3 regions of the Variovorax sp. H27-G14 genome follow, and region 3 is predicted to be linked to each of the others. Evidence: predicted binding sites of a transcription regulator. Region 3 holds the regulator's gene; each other region holds the start of a gene.
What was found. The regulator sigma-54, encoded in region 3, starts transcription at its own class of promoters, with help from an activator protein. The targets are predictions, from matches to a motif close to TGGCANGNAANCTGCTTT.
Positions count from the first base shown of each region.

Region 1 (7,749 bases), on a different contig from region 3:
ACCCAGGCGAGCGAGCGCGGGTTCTCGGCGTCGAGCACCAGCAGGTCGACCAGCGTTGCGACGTCGCGGCGCTGCTGATAGCGCGCATGGAAGGTGATGGTGCTGTCGAACAGCGCCACCATGGCCTCGAAGCCGCTGACCTCGTGCACGGCGCCGTTCTCGAAACCGGCTTCCAGCGCGTTCGACAGAAAGCCCAGGCGCTCGATGTGGCGGCCGATGGACAGCAGCCGCCAGGCGTCGTCGCGCGACATGCGGTCGGTTTGCGCGCCCGTCATGGCGGCCAGCGCGGTGCTGGCGGATTCGAGCGCGCGCAGCGAGGCGCTGGTGGCAAAGCTGCCTTCGCCGGCCTGCTCGGCGGCGCGGCGCAAAAACTCGGCCTCTGCGCGCACGATCTGGTTCCAGTTGTCCTGCGACAGGCGCTCGCGCACGGCGGCCGCGGCCTGGCGGATGCACATGAGGCTGTAGCCCACGCTGCCGCCGCGGTCCACGTCGCCCAGCTCGGCAATCAGCGCGCGTTCGAACACGCGGCGCGACTGCGGGGCGCTCGGCACTTCGGCCGGCACCAGCGCATTTCGCAGCGCCATGCGGTGCAGCCACTCGAGCAGCGGGCGCGAAGACTGGTCTTCGCCGCCCAGCAGGTTGAGCGTGAGGCGCGCCAGGCGCACCGCGTTCTCGGCACGCTCGGTGTAGCGGCCGAGCCAGAACATGTTTTCCGCGGCGCGGCTGGTGACCGGGGCGCGGTGCCGCGCCAGCGAGGCCGGCGTGGCGTGCGGCTGCAGCAGCGTGGTGCGGTCGACCTCGCCGTGCGTCTGCACCCACACGTCGGCACTGCTGCCGCCGCGCTGCATGGAGGCAATTTGCGCATCGGGCCCCGCGAGCCGGGCCAGGCCGCCGGGCAGCACGCGCCACGACTGCGCGCCGTCGCTCACCGCGAACACGCGCAGCAGCATGGCGCGCGGCGCGATGTGGCCCGGGCCCATGTCGTTGGCCCAGGTGGGCATCTGCGAGAGCGGCAGGTAGCCCTGCACGGTGTGCACGTCGCCTTCGCGCACGATGCGCCCGGCCCATTCGTCGAGCTCGCGCCGGCCCAGCTGGCTGCCGAGCACGGCGTCGAAGCTCACGCGGCCGTCCACGCCGGGGTAGGTGGGCTTGATGGCGCAGTCGCCGAGCTGCGGCAGCACCGACTCCAGTGCGGCGCGCTCGCCGCACCACCAGGTGGGCAGCGCGGGCAGCTTGAGCTTTTCGCCGATCAGGCGGCGCGCCAGCCCGGGCAAGAAGCCTAGCAGCGCGGGCGATTCAAGGAAGGCCGAGCCCGGCATGTTGGCCACCAGCACGTTGCCGGCGCGAATGGCCTGCAGCAGGCCGGGCACGCCGAGCGTGGAGTCGGGCCGCAGCTCCAGCGGGTCCAGAAACTGGTCGTCCAGCCGCTTGATGAGGCCGTGCACCGGGCGCAGGCCCTGCAGGGTCTTGAGGTACAGCCGCTGGTCGCGCACGGTGAGGTCGTTGCCCTCGACCAGCGTCACGCCCAGGTAGCGCGCCAGGTAGGCGTGCTCGAAGTAGGTTTCGTTGTACGGGCCGGGCGTGAGCAGGGCGATGTGCGGCGGCACGCCGGCCGGGCACATGCGCTGCAGCCCTTCCATCATGGCGCTGTAGGTGGCGGCCAGGCGCTGCACGTGCAGCGCCTCGAAGGCTTGCGGAAACTGCCGTGTGATGGCCAGGCGGTTCTCCAGCAGGTAGCCCAGGCCCGAGGGCGCCTGGGTGCGCTGCGAGACCACCCACCAGTTGCCGTCGGGGCCGCGCGCCAGGTCGAAGGCCGCGATGTGCAGCCAGGTGTCGCCCGGCGGCTTCACGCCGTGCAGCGCGCGCAGGTAGCCGGGGTGGCCGCGCACCAGCGCCGGCGGAATCAGGCCTTCGGCCAGCAACTGCTGCGGGCCGTAGACGTCGGCCATCACGCGGTCGAGCACGCGCACGCGCTGCAGCACGCCAGCCTCGATCTGGCTCCAGCTCTCGGGCGAAACGATCAGCGGAAACAGGTCGAGCGACCAGGGCCGCTGCGGGCCGTTGGCGTCGGCGTAGACGTTGTAGGTAACGCCGTTGTCGCGGATCTGGCGCTCCAGGCTGACCGCGCGCCGCGGCAGGTCGTTGAAGCCGCCGGGACCGAGCTGGTCGAAGAAGGCGTTCCAGGCCGGCGTGAGCGCAGGCGTTTCGCCGGACGGGCCCTGCTGCTGGGACTGCGATTGGGATTGGGAGGACTGAGACTGAGATTGCGACTGGGAAGACTGCGATTGCGATTGCGACAGCGGCGGTGCCGGCATGGCCGGCCGCTGCGCCGCGGTGTCGTACAGCAGCGGGGCCGCGGGGGCGGGCGCCGCCCCCGGCGCCGGCCGCACGGGCACCGCCGCGGTGGCTTGCCCACGCAGCTCATCGAAATGGCCGGGCAACGCGGCCGGGGCGAGCGCTGACGCCAGGGCCGCTGGAAAGTCCAGGGCCTGGGCGTCGAACAGAGATTCGTTGAGGGGTTCCACAGGAGGGGGATTGTCACACCGCCGTCACGGGGTGTCCGTGACGGCCGTGTGCTGAAGCGCCCCTCAGCGGCGCAAGTCCAGCGTGAACGGGAACTCGCGGCTGCCCGGCAGCTCGATGGTGGCCGGCGGCGTGCGCATGAGGCCGGGGGTGTGGCCCATGCGCGTGAAGCGCGAATGGCGCCGGCTTTCGGCCTCGTACGCGTTCACCGGGAAGGTGTCGTAATTGCGCCCGCCCGGGTGGGCGACGAAGTACTGACAGCCGCCCAGCGAGCGCTTCATCCAGGTGTCGACCAGGTCGAAGGTCAGCGGCGCGTGGGCGCCGATGCTCGGGTGCAGCGCCGACGGCGGGTTCCAGGCCTTGTAGCGCACACCGGCCACAAATTCGCCCGTGACGCCCGTGGGCTGCAGCGGCAGCACCTTGCCGTTGACGGTGATGACGTGGCGGCTTTCGTTCAGGCCGGTCACGCGCACCTCGATGCGCTCGAGCGAAGAGTCCACATAGCGCACCGTGCCGCCGGCCGAGCCTTCTTCGCCCATCACATGCCAGGGCTCCAGCGCGTTGCGCAGCGACAGCTCCACGCCCATGGCCTGCATCTGGCCCACCAGCGGGAAGCGGAACTCCAGGTGCGGCGCAAACCAGTCGGGGTCGAACGCAAAGCCGGCCTGGCGCATTTCGCTGATGACGTCGTCGAAGTCCATCTTCACGAAGGTCGGCAGCAGAAAGCGGTCGTGCAGCTCGGTGCCCCAGCGTGTGACGGGCGCCTTGTAGGGCTCGTCCCAGAAGCGGGCCACCAGCGCGCGAATCAGCAGCTGCTGCGCAATGCTCATGCGCGCATGCGGCGGCATTTCGAAGGCGCGCAGTTCCAGCAGGCCCAGCCGGCCGGTGCTCGAATCAGGCGAATACAGCTTGTCGATGCAGAACTCGCTGCGGTGCGTGTTGCCCGACACGTCGATCAGGATGTTGCGCAGCGTGCGGTCGACCAGCCATGCGGGCATGTTCTGGCCATAGATCTCGCGGTTGCGCGCGATTTCCTTCAGGGCAATTTCCAGCTCGTAGACCTGGTCGTTGCGCGCTTCGTCCACACGCGGCGCCTGGCTGGTCGGGCCGATGAACATGCCCGAGAACAGATAGCTCAGCGAAGGGTGGTTGTGCCAGTACAGCAGCAGGCTGGCCAGCAGCTCGGGCCGGCGCAGGAACGGGCTGTCCGCGGGCGTGGCGCCGCCCATCACAAAGTGGTTGCCCCCGCCGGTGCCGGTGTGGCGGCCGTCGGTCATGAACTTTTCGGCAGACAGGCGGGTTTCGAATGCGGCGTTGTAGAGGAACTCGGTGTGCGCGACCAGTTCCTTCCAGTTGTGGGCCGGATGGATGTTGACTTCGATCACGCCCGGGTCGGGCGTGACGGCCAGCATCTTCAGGCGCGGGTCGCGCGGTGGCGGGTAGCCCTCCATCACGATGCGCATGCCCAGATCGCGCGCGGTGGCTTCGACGGCCGCGACCAGGTCGAGGTAGTCCTCCAGGCGGGCCAGCGGCGGCATGAAGATGTAGAGCACGCCCGAGGCGCTGCCCTTTTTCTCGGCCGCCGGGCCGTTGGCACGGCGCGGGTCGCGCACTTCGACGCACAGCGCGGTGCGCGTGACCCAGGGCGCCGACTCGCCGCGCAATGGCTGGCGGGCGGCGGCGTTGGATGTGTCGCCTTCACCTGCGCCTGTGCCCTTGCCGTCATTGAGCGCGGCTGCAGCTGCATCGCCATCGCCCGGCGCCTGCATGCGCACCGAGGCCGCTACGACGGGTGGCGTGCCGAAGGCATAGGGCACGGCGCCACGGTCGCCGCCAGTGGCGCCAGCCGAGACGTCCACGTTGTAGCGCGCGCTGTAGTCGGCCGAGCTGGGCAACGTGCCGCGCGGCGCGGTCGGGTCGCGTTCGATCAGGTAGGGGTAGTCGCCCTTGCTGGCCCACGGTTGCGAGTCGAGCGGCAGGCGGTAGCCCATGGGCGAGTCGCCCGGAATCAGGTAGAGCCGGTCGTCGCGCAGGAACCACGGGCCGGTCTTCCAGCCGGGGCCTTCGAGCGCGGGGGCGTCGCCGTCGGCATTGCCCGGCTCCAGCGGCAGCATGTAGCCGATGACGGCGTCGAGCTTTTGCGTGAACACGCGGCGCAGGCGCACGCGTTCGAGCTCGTCGTCCAGCTTGGAGTCGAAGGGGTCGACGTTCACCGGCAGGCGGCGTTCGCGCCAGAGGTAGTAGAAGGTGTCTTCGTAGCCCGGCTGCACATAGCGCTCGGTCAGGCCGAGCTTGTGCGACAGCACGGTGGTGAAGCGGCGCGCGTCTTCGCTGGTGTAGTGCGTGGGAACGCGCTCGTCGGCAAACAGCTCTGGGTCGTGCCACAGCGTCTGGCCGTCGGCGCGCCAGAAGATCGACAGCGCCCAGCGCGGCAGTTGCTCGCCCGGGTACCACTTGCCCTGGCCGAAATGCAGGAAGCCGCCGTTGCCGTATTCGGCCCGCAGCTTCTGCACCAGCTCGGTGGCGTAGCCGCGCTTGGTGGGGCCGAGGGCGTCGGTGTTCCATTCGGCCGCGTCGCGGTCGCTGGTGGCCACGTAGGTCGGCTCGCCACCCATGGTGAGGCGCACATCGCCGGCCTTCAGGCGCGCATCGACCGCGTCGCCCAGGGCCAGCACTTCGGCCCATTGCTCTTCGGTGTAGGGCTTGGTGACGCGCGGCGATTCGTAGATGCGCGTGACCTTCATCTCGTGGCCGAACTCGACCTCGGATTCGTCGACCCCGCCCTCGATGGGCGCGGCGCTGGAAGGCGATGGCGTGCAGGCCAGCGGAATGTGGCCTTCACCGGCCATCAGGCCCGAGGTGGCGTCCAGGCCGATCCAGCCGGCGCCCGGCAAAAACACCTCGCACCAGGCGTGCAGGTCGGTGAAGTCGACCGTGGTGCCGCTGGGGCCGTCCAGCGACTTCACGTCGGGCGTGAGCTGAATCAGGTAGCCCGAGACAAAGCGCGCGGCCAGGCCCATGTGGCGCAGCAGCTGCACCAGCAGCCAGCCCGAGTCGCGGCACGAGCCGCTGCCGCTGGTGAGCGTTTCTTCCGGCGTCTGCACGCCGGGCTCCATGCGAATGAGGTAGTTGACGTCCTGCTGCACCTGCTGGTTGATGCCCACCAGAAAGTCGATGGTGCGCTGTTCCTTGCGGTCGACCTTCTCCAGGTAGGCCTCCAGCAGCGGCGTGACCGGGTCGGCCACGAGGTAGGGCGCCAGCTCTTCGGCCTGCGAGGCCGTGTACTTGAACGGAAAGTTCTCGGCCTGCGGCTCGAGGAAGAAGTCGAAGGGGTTGTAGACCGCCATCTCGACGACCAGGTCGACCGTGACCTTGAACTCGCGCGTTTTTTCGGGGAACACAAGCCGCGCCTGGTAGTTGGCGAACGGGTCCTGCATCCAGTTGACGAAGTGCTCGGCGGGCTCGACCGTCAGCGAGTACGAGATGACGTTGCTGCGGCAATGCGGCGCGGGGCGCAAGCGAACGACCTGAGGGCCCAGCTGCACCAGGCGGTCGTATTTGTAGTGGGTGACGTGGTGAAGAGCGGCGTGAATAGACATGCGTTTTTGTGTGCAGTACTGACAGATTGCATCGAAAAGATGTCTCTGGTGAGACGCATACTAGCCCAGATGCAAAGCAATTAACGCGCCACTGAGCGTGACTTTGGGAGGGTTTGCATCATGGGTAAGGGGGGCTTTGGGGTGACGCCGTTTCGCACGGCGAGCGGTGCTGTTGGCGCTTTTGCCGCACTGGGCGGCTCGGTGCTGGGCGCGGCGTTGCAGCTGCAGCAACCGGCGCTGTGGCCGGGGTGGTACTACGGCGCATTGCTGTTCTCGGCCATGGCCGGTGTGCTGGCGCGGCGCCTGCCCGCGCGGGTGTTCGTGGCCGTGGCGTTCGTGTGTGGCGCCATGGCCGGTGCCGGCAATGCGGGATGGCGCGCCGCGGCCTACGCCCAAGGCGCGCTGAATCCTGCCCTCGAAGGGCGTGACCTGCAGGTGACAGGTGTCGTCGCCGAAATGCCACAGCGCAACGAGGCTGGAACACGGTTCCGTTTGAACGTCGAATCCGCGCGCTGGGCAGGTGCCGCCGACAACGCCGTTGAACGCGCCCCGGTCGTGCCCGAGCAGATCGCGCTGGGCTGGTACGCCGAAGACCTTGCCCAGGCGCCGCATGCCGGCGAACGCTGGCGCTTCACGACGCGGCTGCGCGCGCCGCATGGCCAGCTCAACCCGCACGGCTTCGACAGCGAGCTGTGGATGTGGGCGCAAGGCCTGCACGCCAGCGGCTCCGTGGGAACCGGCGCACGCGACAGCCCGCCGACCTTGTTGGCCACCACTTGGCACCACCCCGTCGAACGCGCCCGCGAGGCGGTGCGCGACGCCGTGTTCGAGCGTGTGCCCGACCGCGCCCAGGCGGGCGTGATGGCCGCGTTGATCACCGGCGACCAGGGCGCCATCGACCGCGCCGGCTGGGACGTGTTTCGCGCCACTGGCGTGGCCCACCTGATGTCGATCTCCGGGCTTCACGTGACCATGTTCGCGTGGCTTGCCGCGCACCTCGTCGGCCTGCTCTGGCGGCGCAGCACGCGGCTCATGCTGCGCGTGCCGGCACAGCGCGCGGCGCTGGTCGGCGGCGTGGGGCTGGCCGCGCTCTATGCGCTGTTCAGCGGCTGGGGCGTGCCATCGCAGCGCACGGTCTGGATGCTGGCGACCGTCGCGTTGCTGCGCCTTTCGGGCCGGCGCTGGCCGTGGCCGCATGTGTGGCTGCTGACCGCGGCCGTGGTGGTGGCGGCCGATCCGTGGGCGTTGATGCAGGCGGGTTTCTGGCTGAGCTTTGTGGCGGTCGGCGTGCTGTTTGCGACCGACGCGGCCGCGCCGGGCGACACCCGGCCAGGCGCCGCCCGTCGGCTGTGGCAGTTCTTTCGCGAGCAATGGGTCATCACGCTGGCGATCACGCCGCTCGGGCTGCTGCTGTTCCAGCAGGTGTCGCTGGTCGGCCTGGTGGCCAATGCGGTGGCCATTCCGTGGGTCACGCTGGTCATCACGCCGCTGGCGATGCTGGGCGTGGCCGTGGCGCCCTTGTGGGACCTGGGCGCCCACGCCGTGCGGCTGCTGGCGCTGCTTCTGCAATGGCTGGCCGGCCTGCCCTACGCCACGGTGTCGATGGCGGCGCCGCCCGTGTGGATGG
Region 1 is NZ_JAYLVN010000005.1:283,158-290,906, forward strand. It holds gene VLK31_RS16585 (circularly permuted type 2 ATP-grasp protein) at 1-2,525, opposite strand, end outside; gene VLK31_RS16590 (DUF2126 domain-containing protein) at 2,589-6,122, opposite strand; gene VLK31_RS16595 (DNA internalization-related competence protein ComEC/Rec2) at 6,264-7,749, shown strand, end outside.
Region 1: VLK31_RS16590 (DUF2126 domain-containing protein) is a predicted target of sigma-54. The motif match lies at 6,196-6,213, and genes of this name have one in related genera.

Region 2 (7,749 bases), on a different contig from region 3:
GCTCAACGACGGCCTCACGCGCCCGGCCCGCGCCCGCCTGCTCGACCCGCCGCCCGAGGTGTGGAGCCGCGAGCCCCCCATCCGCGAGCGCAAGAGCATTCCCACCGCGTGGCTGGAGCTGGCGATCCGCGAAGGCCGCAACCGCCAGGTGCGGCGCATGACCGCTGCCGTGGGGCTGCCCACGCTGCGCCTGGTGCGCGCCGCCATCGGGCCCTACACGCTCGACGGCCTCGCGCCCGGCACCTGGCTGGAACAGCGCGCGAGCTGAGCCGCCGCGCCACAACCCTCATCCGAATCCTTTTCATCCACATGAACCATCCTTTCTCAGACCTGCCCTTCGTCAAGCTGAACCGCCGCAGCACCTTGCTCGGCGCCCTCGGCTTGCTTGCGCTGCCGGCCATGCACGCCAGCGCCGCCACCTCGGCCAAGACAAAGAAAGCAGCGGTGCCCGACGTGTGGCCGCATGCGTCGCAGGTGCCGGGCGGCGTCGCGCGCCTGTCGCTCGGCCCGGCCGCCACGCGCCCCAAGGCCTTCGCCGGCGACGTGCCCGTGCTGGTGCTCGGCGACCCGATCGAATGGACCGCGCTGGTCGGCATTCCGCTCGCGGCCGAACCCGGCGAAGCCCGCATCACGGTGCGTGCCGAAGGCAAGCCCGAGCGCCAGGTCGCCTACGCCGTCTCGCCCAAGCAGTACCGCGAACAGCGCCTCACCGTGGCGCCGCGCACGGTCGACCTGTCGCCCGAGGACGAGGCGCGCTACGTGAAAGAGCGCGACCACCTCACCGTCGTGATGGCCACGCTCACCGACCTGCGCGCCGACGCCGCGCTGCAGATGCGCGTGCCGGTGCCGGGCCGCCGCTCCAGCTCGTTCGGCCTGCGCCGCGTGTTCAACGGGCAGTCGCGCAATCCGCACAGCGGGATGGACATTGCGGCGGGCACGGGCACGCCGGTGCTGGCGCCGCTGCCGGGCAAGGTGATCGACACGGGCGACTATTTCTTCAACGGCGGCACGGTGTGGCTCGACCATGGCGGCGGTCTGCTGACGATGTATTGCCACCTGAGCCGCGTCGACGTGAAGGTGGGCGACGTGCTGAAGACCGGGGAAGCGTTGGCCGCAGTAGGGGCGACCGGGCGGGTAACGGGGCCGCATCTGCATTGGGGGGTGATGCTGAACCGGGCGATGGTGGATCCGGCGTTGTTTGTTGCGGGTTGAGAGCAGGCAAGCCGCTTCATCGCGCTTCTGCCACACGCGCTTCGCGAGGCTGTACCTGTGTGAGCCGCAACGATCCGCTGCGCAATGCGAATTGAGTAGTCACCCTGAGTTCTATGTGTCACCCCCGCTTCTAAACTCGCGCTACTCAAACAAGGGCGGGCGAGGAATGGCAATACAAACAAAAGCCGGGCGGCGCCGTGAGCGCGCACGCATAAAACTGGCAGACAAGGGGTGGACGGTGGTCGTCGTCGGCATCCTGCTGCTGGCGGGGCCACGCTTCATTCAGGGCTCCATCGTCGGCACACTCGGCCCGGCGCTTCGTCCCGCAGGCTGGGCGGCGCTGGCGTGCGGCGCGGTGTTGCTCGGGCTGCATTACCTCGTCGCCCGCAAAGCTGCGCTCCACACTGTGGAACGCGTTCCACAAGAACGGCCTGCCGCCAAAGCTGCCCGGCCTGCGTCATCGGCGCCAGCCGCCGCGCGGTCGGAGCCTGCCTTTGCACCTGCGTCTGCTCGATCCGCGCCACCACCGCCGGAATCCGCCCAGCCGGGCGAGCAGAAATGGAGCTCCGCTGTACTCGCCGCCATCGAATGGCGCCGCTTCGAAGCACTGTGCGAAGCGCTCTACGCGCAGGCCGGTTTCACCACCAGCAGCCAGTCGCACGGCGCCGATGGCGGCGTCGACATCTGGCTGCGCTCCAGGCACAGCGACGTGCCTCGCATCGTCCAATGCAAGCACTGGCAAAGCAAGCCCGTGGGCGTGAAGGAAATGCGCGAGTTCTTCGGCGTCATGGCTTCGCATCAGTTGAAGAGCGGCACCTATGTGACGAGCTCGACCTTTTCCGCAGAAGCCGCAGCGTTTGCCAAGACGAACGGCATTCACGCACAAGACGGCGCCGCGCTGCTCAAGGTGATCGGTCAGCGCACACCCGAGCAACAGGCGGACTTGCTCGCAGTGGCCTACGAAGGCGACTACTGGCGGCCCACGTGCGCAAGCTGCGGCAGCAAGATGGTCGAAAGAACTTCGACCAAAAATGAAAGCAGCTTCTGGGGCTGCGCCAACTATCCGAAGTGCCGAGGCAGGACGATTCCAAAGTCCAAGGCATCTGCTGAGGCGGCCTGATCGCAAGGCGGGCCATGAGCAATCGACCGACGTTCACCCAAGATGGCCGCGAAGCCAAAGCCTGCTGCGGCACCGCGGACACGCCGCAGCACCTGCTCATCCGTTGAGCACCTTCGGCCGCGCTGTGCACCAAGCAATCAACGCCAGCAACCCCACCTGCACAGGCAGCCGCACCACCAACGCCCAGTACGGCACGTTCGCGAACAGCTCCGGCCTTTGCAGCATGTAGAAATGCGCCGGCGTCACCGCCAGCGTCAGCAGGAACAGCCCGACGCCCGCAGCCCGCCGCGTCGGCCGCCACAGCAAGCCCGCTGCGCCCAGCAGTTCGAACACACCGCTCACCAGCACGGCGGCGCGCGGCCAGGGGATGTACGGCGGCACGATGCGCATCTCGGTCTCGGTCAGCGCGAAATGCGCCACGCCGCCAATGGCGAACCACAGAAACACGAACACCAGCCCCGCCACGCGCCAGCGGCTCATGGCGGGTGCCCTGTTCAAAGCACCGGCCTCACAAAGGCTTGGTGAGGTACACCGCCTCGCGCCCGACGATCGTGCGTTGCGCGGGCATGAAGATGGTGCAGTCGTCGCACAGCGCGCGAATTTCCTCGTCGCCGTTGGTCGCAATCAGCTCGCCCTTGGCAAAGGTCTCGAAGCCGATCAGCGGGCGCACGAATGCAAAGTCTTCCGACTTGATGACATATGTCTGCAGCAGCTGAAAGCTGCGTTGCGGTTCGGGCGCCGGCGTGGCCGGGTCTTTTTCGACGAGGCCGAAGTACGCCAGAAAGTCATACGTGACGGCGGTCGCCAGCTCCGACGCGGAGCGCAAGAAGTGCTGGCCGCACTCGACGACCATGGCCACGCCCTTGCCGTCGGGTCCGCCGTGGCTGCCGTACTGGATCAGCGGCGTGCCCGAGCCCAGGCCATCGGGCATCACCAGGTGCACCGACGGGCGCCCAATGGCCAGCGCCACCTTGGCGTTGCGCTCGAAGGCCGGGTACACCCAGAAGGGCACCACGGGCTGGCTGGTCGAATGGATGTCCAGGATGTGATCGGCCGCGTCCACCACCGGGCGCAGGATGCGCGCGCGGCGCAGCTCGGGGCTGTCTTCGGTGCCGTCCAGCCACTCGGGCGACCAGATGCGGTTGAGGTTGTGCACGATCTGGCGGCTGTCGTACGGCGACTCTTCCTTGAACGACTCGTAGGCGTCGATGTTGGCAAAGGCCACGGTGAGCGTGCCGATCTGCGGGCGCACGTTGTTGTCGAGCAGGTGCGTGGCGGCCGTCATGCCGCAGATTTCGTTGCCGTGCGTGAGCGCGTTGATCAGCACGTGCGGGCCGGGCTTGCCGGACTCGAAGCGGTGCACGTAGTCGATGCCGACGTTGCCCTCGCGGTAGGCAGACAGGTCGCGGGGGAGGACTTCGAGGGCGGGGGGGGATTGGGTCATGGGGCGGTTGAAGTTGAACGGAACGGTCGGGCGAGTTTGCTACAGGGCGCGCGTTTGTGCTGATAACCGCTGGGCGCCCATGCCTTGCACGATCTGTTCAACCGGATCCAGGCAAATACGCTTCAAAAATGAAGCGTATTCAGCCCCGATACGCTTCACGCAAGGTCCAATTCACCAATTCACCTCCCGCTCCGGCGTCGCCGAAATGTGATGAATCGACAGGTCGGCTCCGTCGTATTCCTCCTCCTGCGTCAGCCGCAGCCCCACCGCCTTCTTCAGCGCGCCGTACACCGCCCAGCCCGCCAGCCCGGCCCATGCCACGCCCATGACGGTGCCAATCAGCTGCGCCCACAGGTTCACCCCGCCAATGCCCCCCAACGCCTGCGTGCCGAAGATGCCTGCCGCAATGCCGCCCCAGGTGCCGCACAGGCCGTGCAGCGGCCACACGCCCAGCACGTCGTCGATCTTCCATTTGTTCTGCGTGAGCGTGAACATCTTGACGAAGATGGCACCCGCCACGCCGCCCACCACCAGCGCGCCCAGCGGGTGCATCAGGTCGGAGCCGGCGCACACGGCCACCAGGCCGGCGAGCGGGCCGTTGTACACAAATCCCGGGTCGTTCTTGCCCATGGCCAGCGCCACCAGCGTGCCGCCGACCATCGCCATGAGCGAGTTGACGGCCACCAGGCCCGATATCTTGTCGATGCTCTGCGCACTCATCACGTTGAAGCCGAACCAGCCCACGCACAGCACCCAGGCGCCCAGCGCCAGGAACGGAATGTTGGATGGCGGGTGCGCGCTGAGCGAGCCGTCGCCGCGGTACCGGTTGCGGCGCGCGCCCAGCAGCAGCACGGCCGGCAGCGCCAGCCAGCCGCCCACGGCGTGCACCACCACCGACCCTGCGAAGTCATGAAACTCGTGGCCCGTGAGCGAGGCGATCCAGCCCTGAATGCCGAAGTGCTTGTTCCACGCAATGCCCTCGTACAGCGGATAGACGAACCCGACGATCACCGCGGTGGCAATGAGCTGCGGCCAGAACTTGGCGCGCTCGGCAATGCCGCCTGAAATGATGGCCGGAATGGCCGCCGCGAAGGTGAGCAGAAAGAAGAACTTCACCAGCTCGTAGCCGCTTCTTGCCGCCAGTTCGGTCGCGCTCACGAAGAAATGCGTGCCGTAGGCCACGCCGTAGCCCACCAGAAAGTACACGATGGTCGACACCGAGAAGTCGACCAGTATCTTCACCAGCGCATTGACCTGGTTCTTCTTGCGCACCGTGCCCAGTTCCAGAAAAGCAAACCCGGCGTGCATGGCAAACACCATGATGGCGCCGAGAAGAATGAACAGCGCATCTGCGCCCTGTTTGAGTGCGTCCATGGGAGCTTCTTGCAGTTTTTTGGTTTGAATTGGTGCAACGCACCCGAATCAGTCGGAGCGGCGGCCAAAGAAAGCAAAAATGGTGCCTGAAAGAGCTTTGATGGTGCGTAATGACCCAAACAAGGGCTCATCACGCGCTTTGACGCACCGTATCAGCCAGTTCGGGCTGAAGGCTCGGCAGCCGGGTTAGCCGCAGGCTCTTCCACCGGAACAAGGATGGCATTCCCGGTCGCCACGAGCTTGAGCGCATCACCCTCCCCCTGCGCATAGAGCTCGGCCGTCGCAAACACCTGCTTGCGCCCCGCCTTCACAACCCGCCCGCGCGCCACAAAGGTCCGGCCCACGGCGGGCGAAATGCAGTTCACCGAAAAGTGCGACGCCAGCACGCGGCCGGCCACCGTGGCGGCCGCAAAGCCGCTCACCGTGTCCAGCAGCGCGCCGATCAAGCCCGCATGCAGGAAGCCGGCGTACTGGCCCATGTCTTCCTTGCGGAAATCCATGCGCAACTCGGCCTCGCCTTTGGTTGCGCTGGTGACTTCGAAGCCGGCCCAGCGGTTGAAGCCGGCGGTCTGGTTGATGGCCTGCAGTGTGTCGAGCATGGTGTGTCCCGGGTTTGAAGCAATGCGCCCACTCTAGGAAGCGGCACCTGCATTCATCGTCGCGCGTGCGACGGAAACCGCGCCGGCGGTTGCCTTGGCGACAGCCGCGTGCATGCGAAACTTTGCGCCCACCATGCAACTTGGACGAAGGGCCCGATGACCGATCTGACGCCGCAACAGGAATGGAAACTCAAGACCACAAGCTACGCCCAGGCCGTCAACCGCTACGTTGACGCGGGCCTGCGCGACGGCTGGGACGCCGCCGGCAAAGAGCCGCAGATGTTGAAGACCGCGCACTTGCTCGACCCGCTGCTCGCCGCACTGAAGGCGCACAACGCAGCCCAGCCCGACGAAGCCGCGCGCGCCGCGTTCCGCGAAGACTGGCCACCGGCGCACGAGCCGCTGATTCCCCGGCTCGAACAGCACGGCCAGAACATTCCGACGGTGGCCCTGCTGGACGACGGCTCGGTGCTCGCACGCATCGGCGCAAGCCACGAAGACGGCCATGTGGTGCACATCACCGGCGACAGCGTCGAGCGTGTCGAAGGCGTCGAGTTCTTCGGCCGCTGCCCCGCGCGCCGCTTCTTCGCGGTGGCGCAGGCCGATGGCATTCGCGTGACCGACGGCTGGCAAGGCCCGACCACGGCGCTGTGCCCCTGGCCCACGGGCCTGGAAGACCTGCCCACCTTGCCCGACAACGTGCCCGCGCCCCGCTTCGCTGCGCCGCCCCGGCCCACGCAGCTCATTCCGTTCCCGGACGGGCAGCGCGTGCTGCTGGTCAGCACCTCGGGCATCTTCGTGCTGTCGGCGCAGGGCGCGCGCCGGCTGATGCCGTGCAGCGAAGACCTCGCGGAGCAACTGGCCGAAGACGACTTCGACCCCGAGTACTTCGGGCTCGACCTGTCGATGGAACACGGCGCGGTGTCGCCCGACGGCCAGTGGATTGCCGTGGGCGGGCAGGACGGCCGGCACCTGGTGTTCGACGCGGCGCTGAATCTGCAGGCGCAGATCGGCCCGGTCGGCGAGTACCCGCACTTTGCGCTGTTCAACCGGCGCAGCGATCGCCTGGTGCTCAACGCCTGCCACTTCTACGACGGCGCCACGCTGGGCGTGCAGCTGAAGGACGTGCCCGGCCTCAACACCGAGTACTACGCCGACGACCCGCGCACGCCCACGCTCGAAGACGGCGCGCGCGTGTATGCGGGCGTGCACCGCGGCGACGAGTTCATCGTCGGCGACGCGCGCGGCTACCTGCGCGCCTTCGGTGAAGACGGGCAGGCACGTTGGCAGCACTTCATCGGCTCGACCGTGGGCGCGATGGACGTGTCGGACGACGGCAAGACGCTGGTGGCGACCACCTGCGCGGGCTTTGTCTGCGTGATTGCGCTGGACACCGGTCGCCAGGCACCGGGGCAGATCGGCAACGGCGGGCACTTGGAGCAACAGCGCTGGCTGCTGTGGAAGAACCCCGAGCGCGCGTTGCTGTGGTGAAGACGCCCTGCAGCGTCCTCAGTTGGGCGTCAGGCCCGCATGGCATTGTTGGGCGCCCGAACGCCGTGTGCGCAATTCCAAGGGAGAACAAAAAGTGAGATGGATCCATCGGCGAGGTGCGCTGACCTTCTCGGCCGCCTGCGCCCTGCTTGCCGCTTCGGGCTGCGGGCAGAAAAGCCCGGCCGACGCTGCCACCAAAGCACAGCCGCCCGCCGCCGCAGTGCCCACCGCTCCCGGCGGCATCGCCCTCGGCAGCATCGCCATTACGCAGGAAGACATCGACTGGTTCCGCCGCAGCCGGGCCGAATGGATCGACTGCGAATCTGGCGCGCCGGCCATCGTGCCGCCCGACCTGTCGCTGGAGCAGCTCGGCGAGGCGCTGGACGGCGGCGCGCCCGTGTCGCCGGAGTTCGAGCGCTTCGTGCACGTGACCTCGGCTTTCTTTTTGCACGCGAGCTTTGCGCCCGGGCATTACGGCTTTCTGCCGCCCTTTGCGCAACGCGCGGCGT
Region 2 is NZ_JAYLVN010000007.1:54,145-61,893, reverse strand. It holds gene VLK31_RS18270 (pseudouridine synthase) at 1-268, shown strand, start outside; gene VLK31_RS18265 (peptidoglycan DD-metalloendopeptidase family protein) at 310-1,212, shown strand; gene VLK31_RS18260 (restriction endonuclease) at 1,379-2,332, shown strand; gene VLK31_RS18255 (hypothetical protein) at 2,429-2,812, opposite strand; gene VLK31_RS18250 (succinylglutamate desuccinylase/aspartoacylase family protein) at 2,841-3,776, opposite strand; gene VLK31_RS18245 (ammonium transporter) at 3,948-5,150, opposite strand; gene VLK31_RS18240 (PaaI family thioesterase) at 5,303-5,749, opposite strand; gene VLK31_RS18235 (hypothetical protein) at 5,906-7,240, shown strand; gene VLK31_RS18230 (hypothetical protein) at 7,335-7,749, shown strand, end outside.
Region 2: VLK31_RS18245 (ammonium transporter) is a predicted target of sigma-54. The motif match lies at 5,221-5,238, and genes of this name have one in related genera.

Region 3 (7,749 bases):
TACGCGCTGGAAGCCATGGGCAAGGTTGACGAATACCAGCCGAAGGTGTTCAACGCGATCCACGCGCAGCGCCAGAACGTGAACGGCGACGCCAACATCATTGCCTGGGCCGCGGCCAACGGCCTGGACGGCGCCAAGTTCAAGGAAACCTTCACCTCGTTCAGCGTGGCCAGCAAGGCCAAGCGCGCCACGCAGATGACCGACGCCTACAAGGTGGCCGGCGTTCCCGCGATGGCCGTGGCCGGGCGCTGGTATGTGGACGGCGAGACCGCCGGCAACATGACCAAGGTGCTGCAGGTTGTGAACTACCTGGTCGGCGAAGCGAAAAAAGGCTGACCCGACCCCCTTGCAGGGGGCAATGCCAGCAGCCGGGCAAAGCGCGGTTGCGCGGCAGTCCTGGAAGGGAAAGAGTGGCCCGCTTCGGCGGGCTTTTTCATCTGTGCGTGTGGGGCTGATGCAATCAGCCGCATACAATGCCGAGCAAGTTTCGTGCCTCTATGAAATTGCATTCTTACCCCACCACTCCCCTCCTGCATCGCCTTGGCCGCATGGCCGCCGCCGCGTTCTTGCTGGCCGGCCTCGCCTCTGGCGCGCTGGCCGAAACCGCCGACCGCACCAAGCCGATGAACATCGAGTCGGACGCCATGCGTTACGACGACCTCAAACAGACCAGCGTGTTCACCGGCAACGTGCTGGTCACCAAGGGCACCATCATCATTCGCGGCGCGCGCATGGACGTGCGCCAGGATGCCGAGGGCTACCAGTACGGCGTGGTCACGGCGGCGCCCGGCAAGCGCGCGTACTACAAGCAGAAGCGCAACGCGCCCGACGAGTGGATCGAGGGCGAGTCTGAAGTCATCGAGTACGACAGCCGCGCCGACAACGTCAAGTTCATCCGCAACGCCGTCATGCGCCGCCTGCTGGGCGCCACGCCCAACGACGAGAGCCAGGGCGCGCTGATCGTCTACGACCAGAGCAACGACACCTACACGGTCAACGGTTCCACCGTGCCGTCGAACACCGCCGTCAACGCGTCCGCCCCGGGCGGTCGCGTGAAGACCATCCTGACCCCCAAGGCCGCGACCGCGCCCGGTGCCGCGGGTGCAGCGGCCCCGGCCGGCACCAAGGCGCCGCCGACGGCACCCACTCCGGCGCCCGGCAAGGGCCTGCGCCAGAGCACCACGCTCAGTGACGAGGGAGAAACCCGCAAGTGATCGAAACCGCTGGAACGCACGACGCCAATGGCACGCCGGGCAGCCGCCTGGTCGCACGCGGCCTGAAGAAGAGCTACGGCAGCCGCACGGTAGTGAAAGACGTCTCGCTGGACGTGCAAAAGGGCGAAGTCGTCGGGCTGCTCGGGCCGAATGGCGCGGGCAAGACCACGTCGTTCTACATGATCGTGGGGCTGGTGCGCGCCGATGCGGGCGACATCACCATCGACGGCGAGCCGATCGCCCACATGCCGATCCACCGCCGTGCCCGCATGGGCCTGAGCTACCTGCCGCAGGAAGCCTCGATCTTTCGCAAGCTCACGGTCGAGGAAAACGTGCGCGCCGTGCTCGAGCTGCAAAGCGAGCCCGACGGCAACGGCAAGATGGCGCCGCTGTCCAAGCAGCACATCGAAGAGCGCTTGACCGAGCTGCTGGCCGACCTGCGGGTCGATCACCTGCGCGATTCGCCGGCGCTGGCGCTGTCGGGCGGCGAGCGCCGCCGCGTGGAGATTGCGCGCGCGCTGGCAACCCAGCCGCGCTTCATCCTGCTGGACGAGCCCTTTGCCGGCATCGACCCGATAGCGGTGATCGAGATCCAGCGGATCATCAGTTTCCTGAAGGAACGTGGCATCGGCGTGCTCATTACCGACCACAACGTGCGTGAGACGCTGGGCATCTGCGACCACGCGTTCATCATCAGCGACGGACATGTGCTGGCACAAGGCACACCCTCGGAGATCGTCGACAACGCCGAAGTACGCCGGGTGTACTTGGGCGAACACTTCCGCATGTAACGGAGGGTCGGGTTCTCAATGAAGCAAGGGCTGTCCCTTCGCGTCTCTCAACATCTGGCATTGACGCCCCAGCTCCAGCAGTCGATTCGGCTGCTGCAGCTCTCCACGCTCGAACTGAGCCAGGAGGTGGAGCAGATGCTGGACGAGAACCCGTTCCTGGAGCGCACCGCGGAAGAAGCGGCGCGCGAGGAGTTCGGCCTTGATGCTGCCGACGCGCCGGTGCCGCGCGACGACGCAGGAGGCAGCGGTGACGGCGACGGCGGCAGTGGCGGTGAAGGAGGCGAAAGCGACTTCACGCCCCCCTCCGCCAGCACCAGCACCACGTCGAGTGAAACCAGCACCGCCAGCACGGAGTCCGACGGCCCGGCCGCTGAAATCACCGAGCGCGAGCCCGACTGGGAAGGCGACGGCACCGTCGACATGGCCGCGCCCGACGACAGCGAATGGGGCAGCGACGCCCCCGCGCGCCAGAACAACCTGGGTGACGACGAACGCGCCGACGCCACCGAGCTCGCGCGCAGCCAGGAGTCGTTGCAGTCGTTTTTGCACCGCCAGGCGCTGAGCCTGCGGCTGACCGAGAACGACAGCGCCGCGCTGCGCTTCCTGATCGAATCGCTCAACGACGACGGCTACCTCGAAGACTCGCTGCCCGCGCTGGCCTCCGGCCTGGCCGGCGACGACAACGACCAGTTCGACGACCTGGTGCACCACTTTCAGGTGGCGCTGGGCCTGCTGCAGAGCCTGGAGCCGGTGGGCGTGGGGGCGCGCGACCTGGGCGAATGCCTGGGCATCCAGCTGCGCGCCCTGGCCAGCGAGAGCGAGACCGAGCAGTGCGCACTGGTGCGCAAGACCGCCCTGGCCGTGTGCAAGCAACCGATGGAGCTGCTGGCGCGGCGCGACTTCAAGCGCCTGGCCACGCTCACCCGCACCAACGAGGAGCTGGTGCGCTCGGCGCTGCAGATCATTGCGCGGCTGGAGCCCAAGCCGGGCCGGCGCTTCGTGGACGTGGAGCGCAACATCGTCATCCCCGACGTGATCGTCACCAAGACCGGCCGCGGCACCAACATCAAGTTCCGCGTCATGCTGAATCCGGAGGTCATGCCGCGCCTGCGCGTGCACGACATCTACGCCGGCGCGCTGAAGGCGCACAAGGGCGAAGGCAGCCAGGCGCTGTCGCAGCGGCTGCAGGAGGCGCGCTGGTTCATCAAGAACATTCAGCAGCGCTTCGACACCATCCTGCGCGTGAGCAACGCCATCGTGGAGCGGCAGAAGAGCTACTTCGTGCACGGCGAACTTGCCATGCGCCCCCTGGTGCTGCGCGAGATTGCCGACGAGCTGGGCCTGCACGAGTCGACCATCTCGCGCGTGACCACAGCCAAGTACATGTCCACGCCGTTCGGCACGGTCGAGCTGAAGTACTTCTTCGGCTCGGCGCTGGGCACCGAGACCGGCGGCAATGCGTCGAGCACCGCGGTGCGCGCGCTCATCAAGCAGTTCGTCAGTTCTGAAAGCATCAAGAAGCCGCTGTCGGACAGCCAGATCTCCGAGATGCTGAAGGAGCAGGGCATCGAATGCGCGCGCCGCACCGTGGCCAAGTACCGCGAAGCACTGCGCATTGCACCAGCCAATCTGCGCAAAGCGCTCTAACCAGGCACACCCCCAGGCCATGCGCACTTCGTGTCGCTTCGCCAACTCCCTTGCAGGGGCCAACACCTGCGGCCCGGCAGAGCCGGTTCCGCGGTGTTTCCCGCCACCGGTGGAATGGCCCCGCTGGTTGTCGGCGTTGCTCGCCTTGGTGGCCGTTCTGCTGTTTGCCGGCTGCGCCACCTTGCCCGACGAGGCACCGCGCCCCGCCGTCAAGGCCATGGCCGTATCGGGCGACACCGCGCTGGGCCGCATCGCGCTGGCCGCCCAGCCCGACCCCGACCTGAGCGGCTTTCGCCTGATGCCCGGCGGCGACTTTGCTTTCGACACCCGCATCCAGCTGGCCCGCCGCGCCCAGCGCACGCTCGACGTGCAGTACTACCAGATCGAGAACGACGAGACCGGCCGCTACCTGCTGCGCACCCTGCGCGACGCCGCCCTGCGCGGCGTGCGGGTGCGCCTGCTGATGGACGACCTCTACACCTCGGGCGAGGACGATCTGCTGCTGGCCTTTGCCGCCACCCCCAACGTGGAGCTGCGCCTGTTCAACCCGTTCCCGGCGGGGCGCGGCAGCATCCTGAAGCGCTTCACCGCGTCGCTGTTCGACTTCAGCCGCGTGAACCGCCGCATGCACAACAAGCTGTTCATTGCCGACGGCGCGATGGCGGTGGCAGGCGGGCGCAACATCGGCAACCAGTATTTCCGGCGCACGGCGGGCGAGAACTTTCTCGACCTCGACACCTTCGTGACCGGCGCGCTGATTCCGCGGCTGGGCAGCCTGTTCGACCAGTACTGGAACAGCGTCTATGTGCGCCCCATCGGCTCGGTGGTGGCCACCGACGTGCCGCGCGACGAATTGCAGCGCCGCTTCGAGGCCGCCACGGCACCCGACACCACGCCGCCCCCGCCGCCGCCCGCGCCCAACGACCTGCTGGGCTACAGCCCGATGGCCGACGACCTGGCAAGCGGCAAGCTCAACCTGATCTGGACCCTGGCCGAGGCCTACGCCGATGCGCCTGAGCGCGTGATCGGCAAGACGGCGTCCTATGGCGGCGTGCCGCTGCTGGACGTGGACAGCGTGCGCTACAACGTGGTCGAGCAGATGCGCCGCGCGCGCTCCGAGGTGACCATCGTCTCGCCCTACCTGATTCCGGGTGCCACCGGGCTGGAGGTGATGCGCGAGATTCGCCGGCGCGACGTCAAGATCAGCGTGGTCACCAATTCGCTGGCCGCCACCGACGAGCCGCTGGTGCACACCGCCTACCGCCGCTACCGCCCCGACATGCTCAAGCTGGGCGCCGACCTGTACGAGCTGAGCTCCAGCCGCACCCGGCGCAGCGTGCGGCTGGGCCTGTTCGGCACGTCGGTGGGGCGGCTGCATGCCAAGTCGGCCGTGATCGACCGGCGCACGCTGTTCGTGGGGTCGATGAATTTCGATCCGCGCTCGGAGTCGGCCAACACCGAAATCGGGCTGATCATTCACAGCCCCGAAATGGCGCAGCAGATGCTCAAGCTGCTCGACGTGCTCAAGCAGCAGGGCGCCTACAGGCTGCGCTTTGCGCCGGGCAGCAACGATTCGCGCATCGAGTGGACCAGCGAGGACGCCGGCCAGCTCACCGTGCTGACCGAGGAGCCCGACTCGGGGTTCTGGGACCGCACGATGCTGGAAATTCTGGCGCCGTTGACGCCGGAGAGCCTGCTGTAGCCGTTCCGGCAAAGGCAAGAACCGACAGCGACGTCGCTCAGTTGCCCCCGCGCAGGGCCGACCCAACCAGCCGCAGGCCCAATAGCCCCATCACGCCGCCGGCGGCGCGGTCGATCCAGGCCTTGTAGCGCAGGTAGGCCGAGCGCGGCGCCGCCGAGGACAGGGCCAGCGCCACCACGGTGTACCAGCCGGTCTCGATGCAGAAGATCACCGCCGGCACGGCCAGCGCCAGCGCGAGCGGCACGTCGTGCGGCAGAAAGGCCGCGAAGATGCTGGCGTAGACCACCGCCGTCTTCGGGTTGCTGACCTGGGTGGCCAGGCCGAACAGAAAGGTGCGCAAGGCGCGCCGCTGACTACCCTGCGCGGCGGGCGAGGTACCCAGCCCTTCCTGGCCCGCTCCCAGCGCCAGCGGCTGTCGCGCCCCCTGCCAGATTCGCACCCCCAGGTACACCAGGTAGGCGCCGCCGAAACCCTTGATGGCGAGGTAGAGCCCCGGCACCGCCAGGAACGCCGCCTGCAGCCCGGCCAGCGCCGCAATGGCGAACACCAGACCACCGGCGCCCATGCCCAGCGCGGCGGCCAGCCCGTCGCTGCGGGACGCCACCGCCGTGCGGGCGACCATCACGAAACTGGGGCCGGGGCTCATTGCGCCCAGCGCCATGGCGCCGGCGATGCCGAGCAGGGAAAGGGTGGTGTTCATTGGATGGAACGCTGGTTGGCGTTTGTCTCGGAGCTTGTCTGAGCGCTTGTTTTTGGTAACGAATGCCCGAACAGCGTGCACTAATGCACGTTCATCGGCGCTTAAAAAGTAAACTTTAAGTAGTACTCAAGTAACTTTTGGTTTACATTTTCTGCACCGGAGTAACTACCATGCAAAAAATGAAAAACCTCATTCTTCTGGCCGTCTGGGCCGTGGTGCTGGCGTTTTTGCTGAGTTTCTTCTACTGGAGCGACGCCCCGCTGGCCGAGCAGCTGCTGTTCGGCGCCCTCATGACGGTCGCCACCGGTGCCTGGATGCTGGTGCTGCTGAACCTGCCGCGTGCCTTTCTCGCCACCCGCAACTGGCTGAAGATGTCCAAGGACGACGCCGAACGCAAGCGCGTGGGCTCGGGCATCTAAGGCTGGATGTTCACGGCCTCGACCTGCACCAGCAGCTTCACCTTGTTCTCGAAGCCGAAGTTCAGGCCCCAGGTAATTCCCCAATCGCTGCGCTCCACCGTGGTCTCGAAGTCGCCGCCGCAGACCTGGCGGTTGATGAGCGGGCTCAGGTAGCAGTTGAAGCGCACGGCCTTCAGCGTCACCGGCCGGGTCTGGCCCATCAGGGTGAGCGTGCCGGGCACGTCGGCCACCTTGTCGCCGCTGAAATCGATGCGATCGGCCACGAAGCGGCCGGTCGGAAACTCCGCCACGTTGAAGAAGTCCTTGCTCTGCACATGACGGTTGAGCAGGTCGACGCCCGTGTTGATGGAGCTGATGTCCATCGTGATGTCGACCGCGCCGCTGCTGCCGGTGCCGTCGATCTTCACCGTGCCGTCCTTGGTGCTGAAGCGACCGCGGTTGGTGGTGGTGCCGTAGTGGCCCATCTCGTACATCACGAAGGTGTGGGTGGGGTCGACCACGTAGCTGGCGTTCTTCACCGGCCCACCCGCGGGTTTGACGGCCACGGGCGGCGCCGTGTAGTCCTGCGCCATGGCGGGGGCGCCGGCAAGGGCCGCGGCCGACAGCACCGCGGCAAAGAGGAGCGGGTTCAGGGCGTGGAGTGAAGAAGGCATGGTGGCAAAAGGTTGGAGGCGGGGCGAGCAAGGCGGGGCAAAGCAAGGCAGCGGGGGCCGCTCACAGCGGCCCGAAGCCCGTGAGCGTGAACTTGAAGCGCACCTGCACGTCGTTGCCGACCATCGAGGTGTCGGTCCACTCGCCGTCGCCCACCTTGTAGTCGAGCCGCTGGATCGTAAAGCTTCCGGTGGCCACCGCCTCCTTGCCGCCGGCCGCCGCAATGCTGACCGGCACCGTCACGGCCTTGGCCACGCCCTTGATGGTCAGCTTGCCCGCCATCTCGAACTTGCCGTCGCCCAGCGCCTTGATGGCGCTCGACTGAAAGCTCGCCTGCGCGAAATGCCCAGCGTCGAACCACGGCGCCTTGGGCAGCTCGGCGTCGCTCATGGGAATGCCGAAGCCCGCGCTGGCCGTGTCGATCTGCAGGGCCACGGTGCCGCCTTCGGGCTTCTTCGGGTCGAAGGCCACCTGGGCGTCGAACTTCTTGAAGCTGCCTTCCACCGGCACACCCATCTGCTTGGTGACGAAAACGATCTGGCTCCTGTCGGCCACCAGCCTGGCCACAGGGGGCTCGGCATGCGCGGGCAGGGCCGCGGCAAGGGCCAGCGCCGCGCAGGGCCAC
Region 3 is NZ_JAYLVN010000028.1:42,329-50,077, forward strand. It holds gene VLK31_RS33635 (thiol:disulfide interchange protein DsbA/DsbL) at 1-336, shown strand, start outside; gene lptA (lipopolysaccharide transport periplasmic protein LptA) at 498-1,214, shown strand; gene lptB (LPS export ABC transporter ATP-binding protein) at 1,211-2,005, shown strand; gene rpoN (RNA polymerase factor sigma-54) at 2,024-3,652, shown strand; gene VLK31_RS33655 (phospholipase D family protein) at 3,672-5,354, shown strand; gene VLK31_RS33660 (LysE family translocator) at 5,392-6,054, opposite strand; gene VLK31_RS33665 (hypothetical protein) at 6,225-6,473, shown strand; gene VLK31_RS33670 (YceI family protein) at 6,470-7,105, opposite strand; gene VLK31_RS33675 (YceI family protein) at 7,188-7,749, opposite strand, start outside.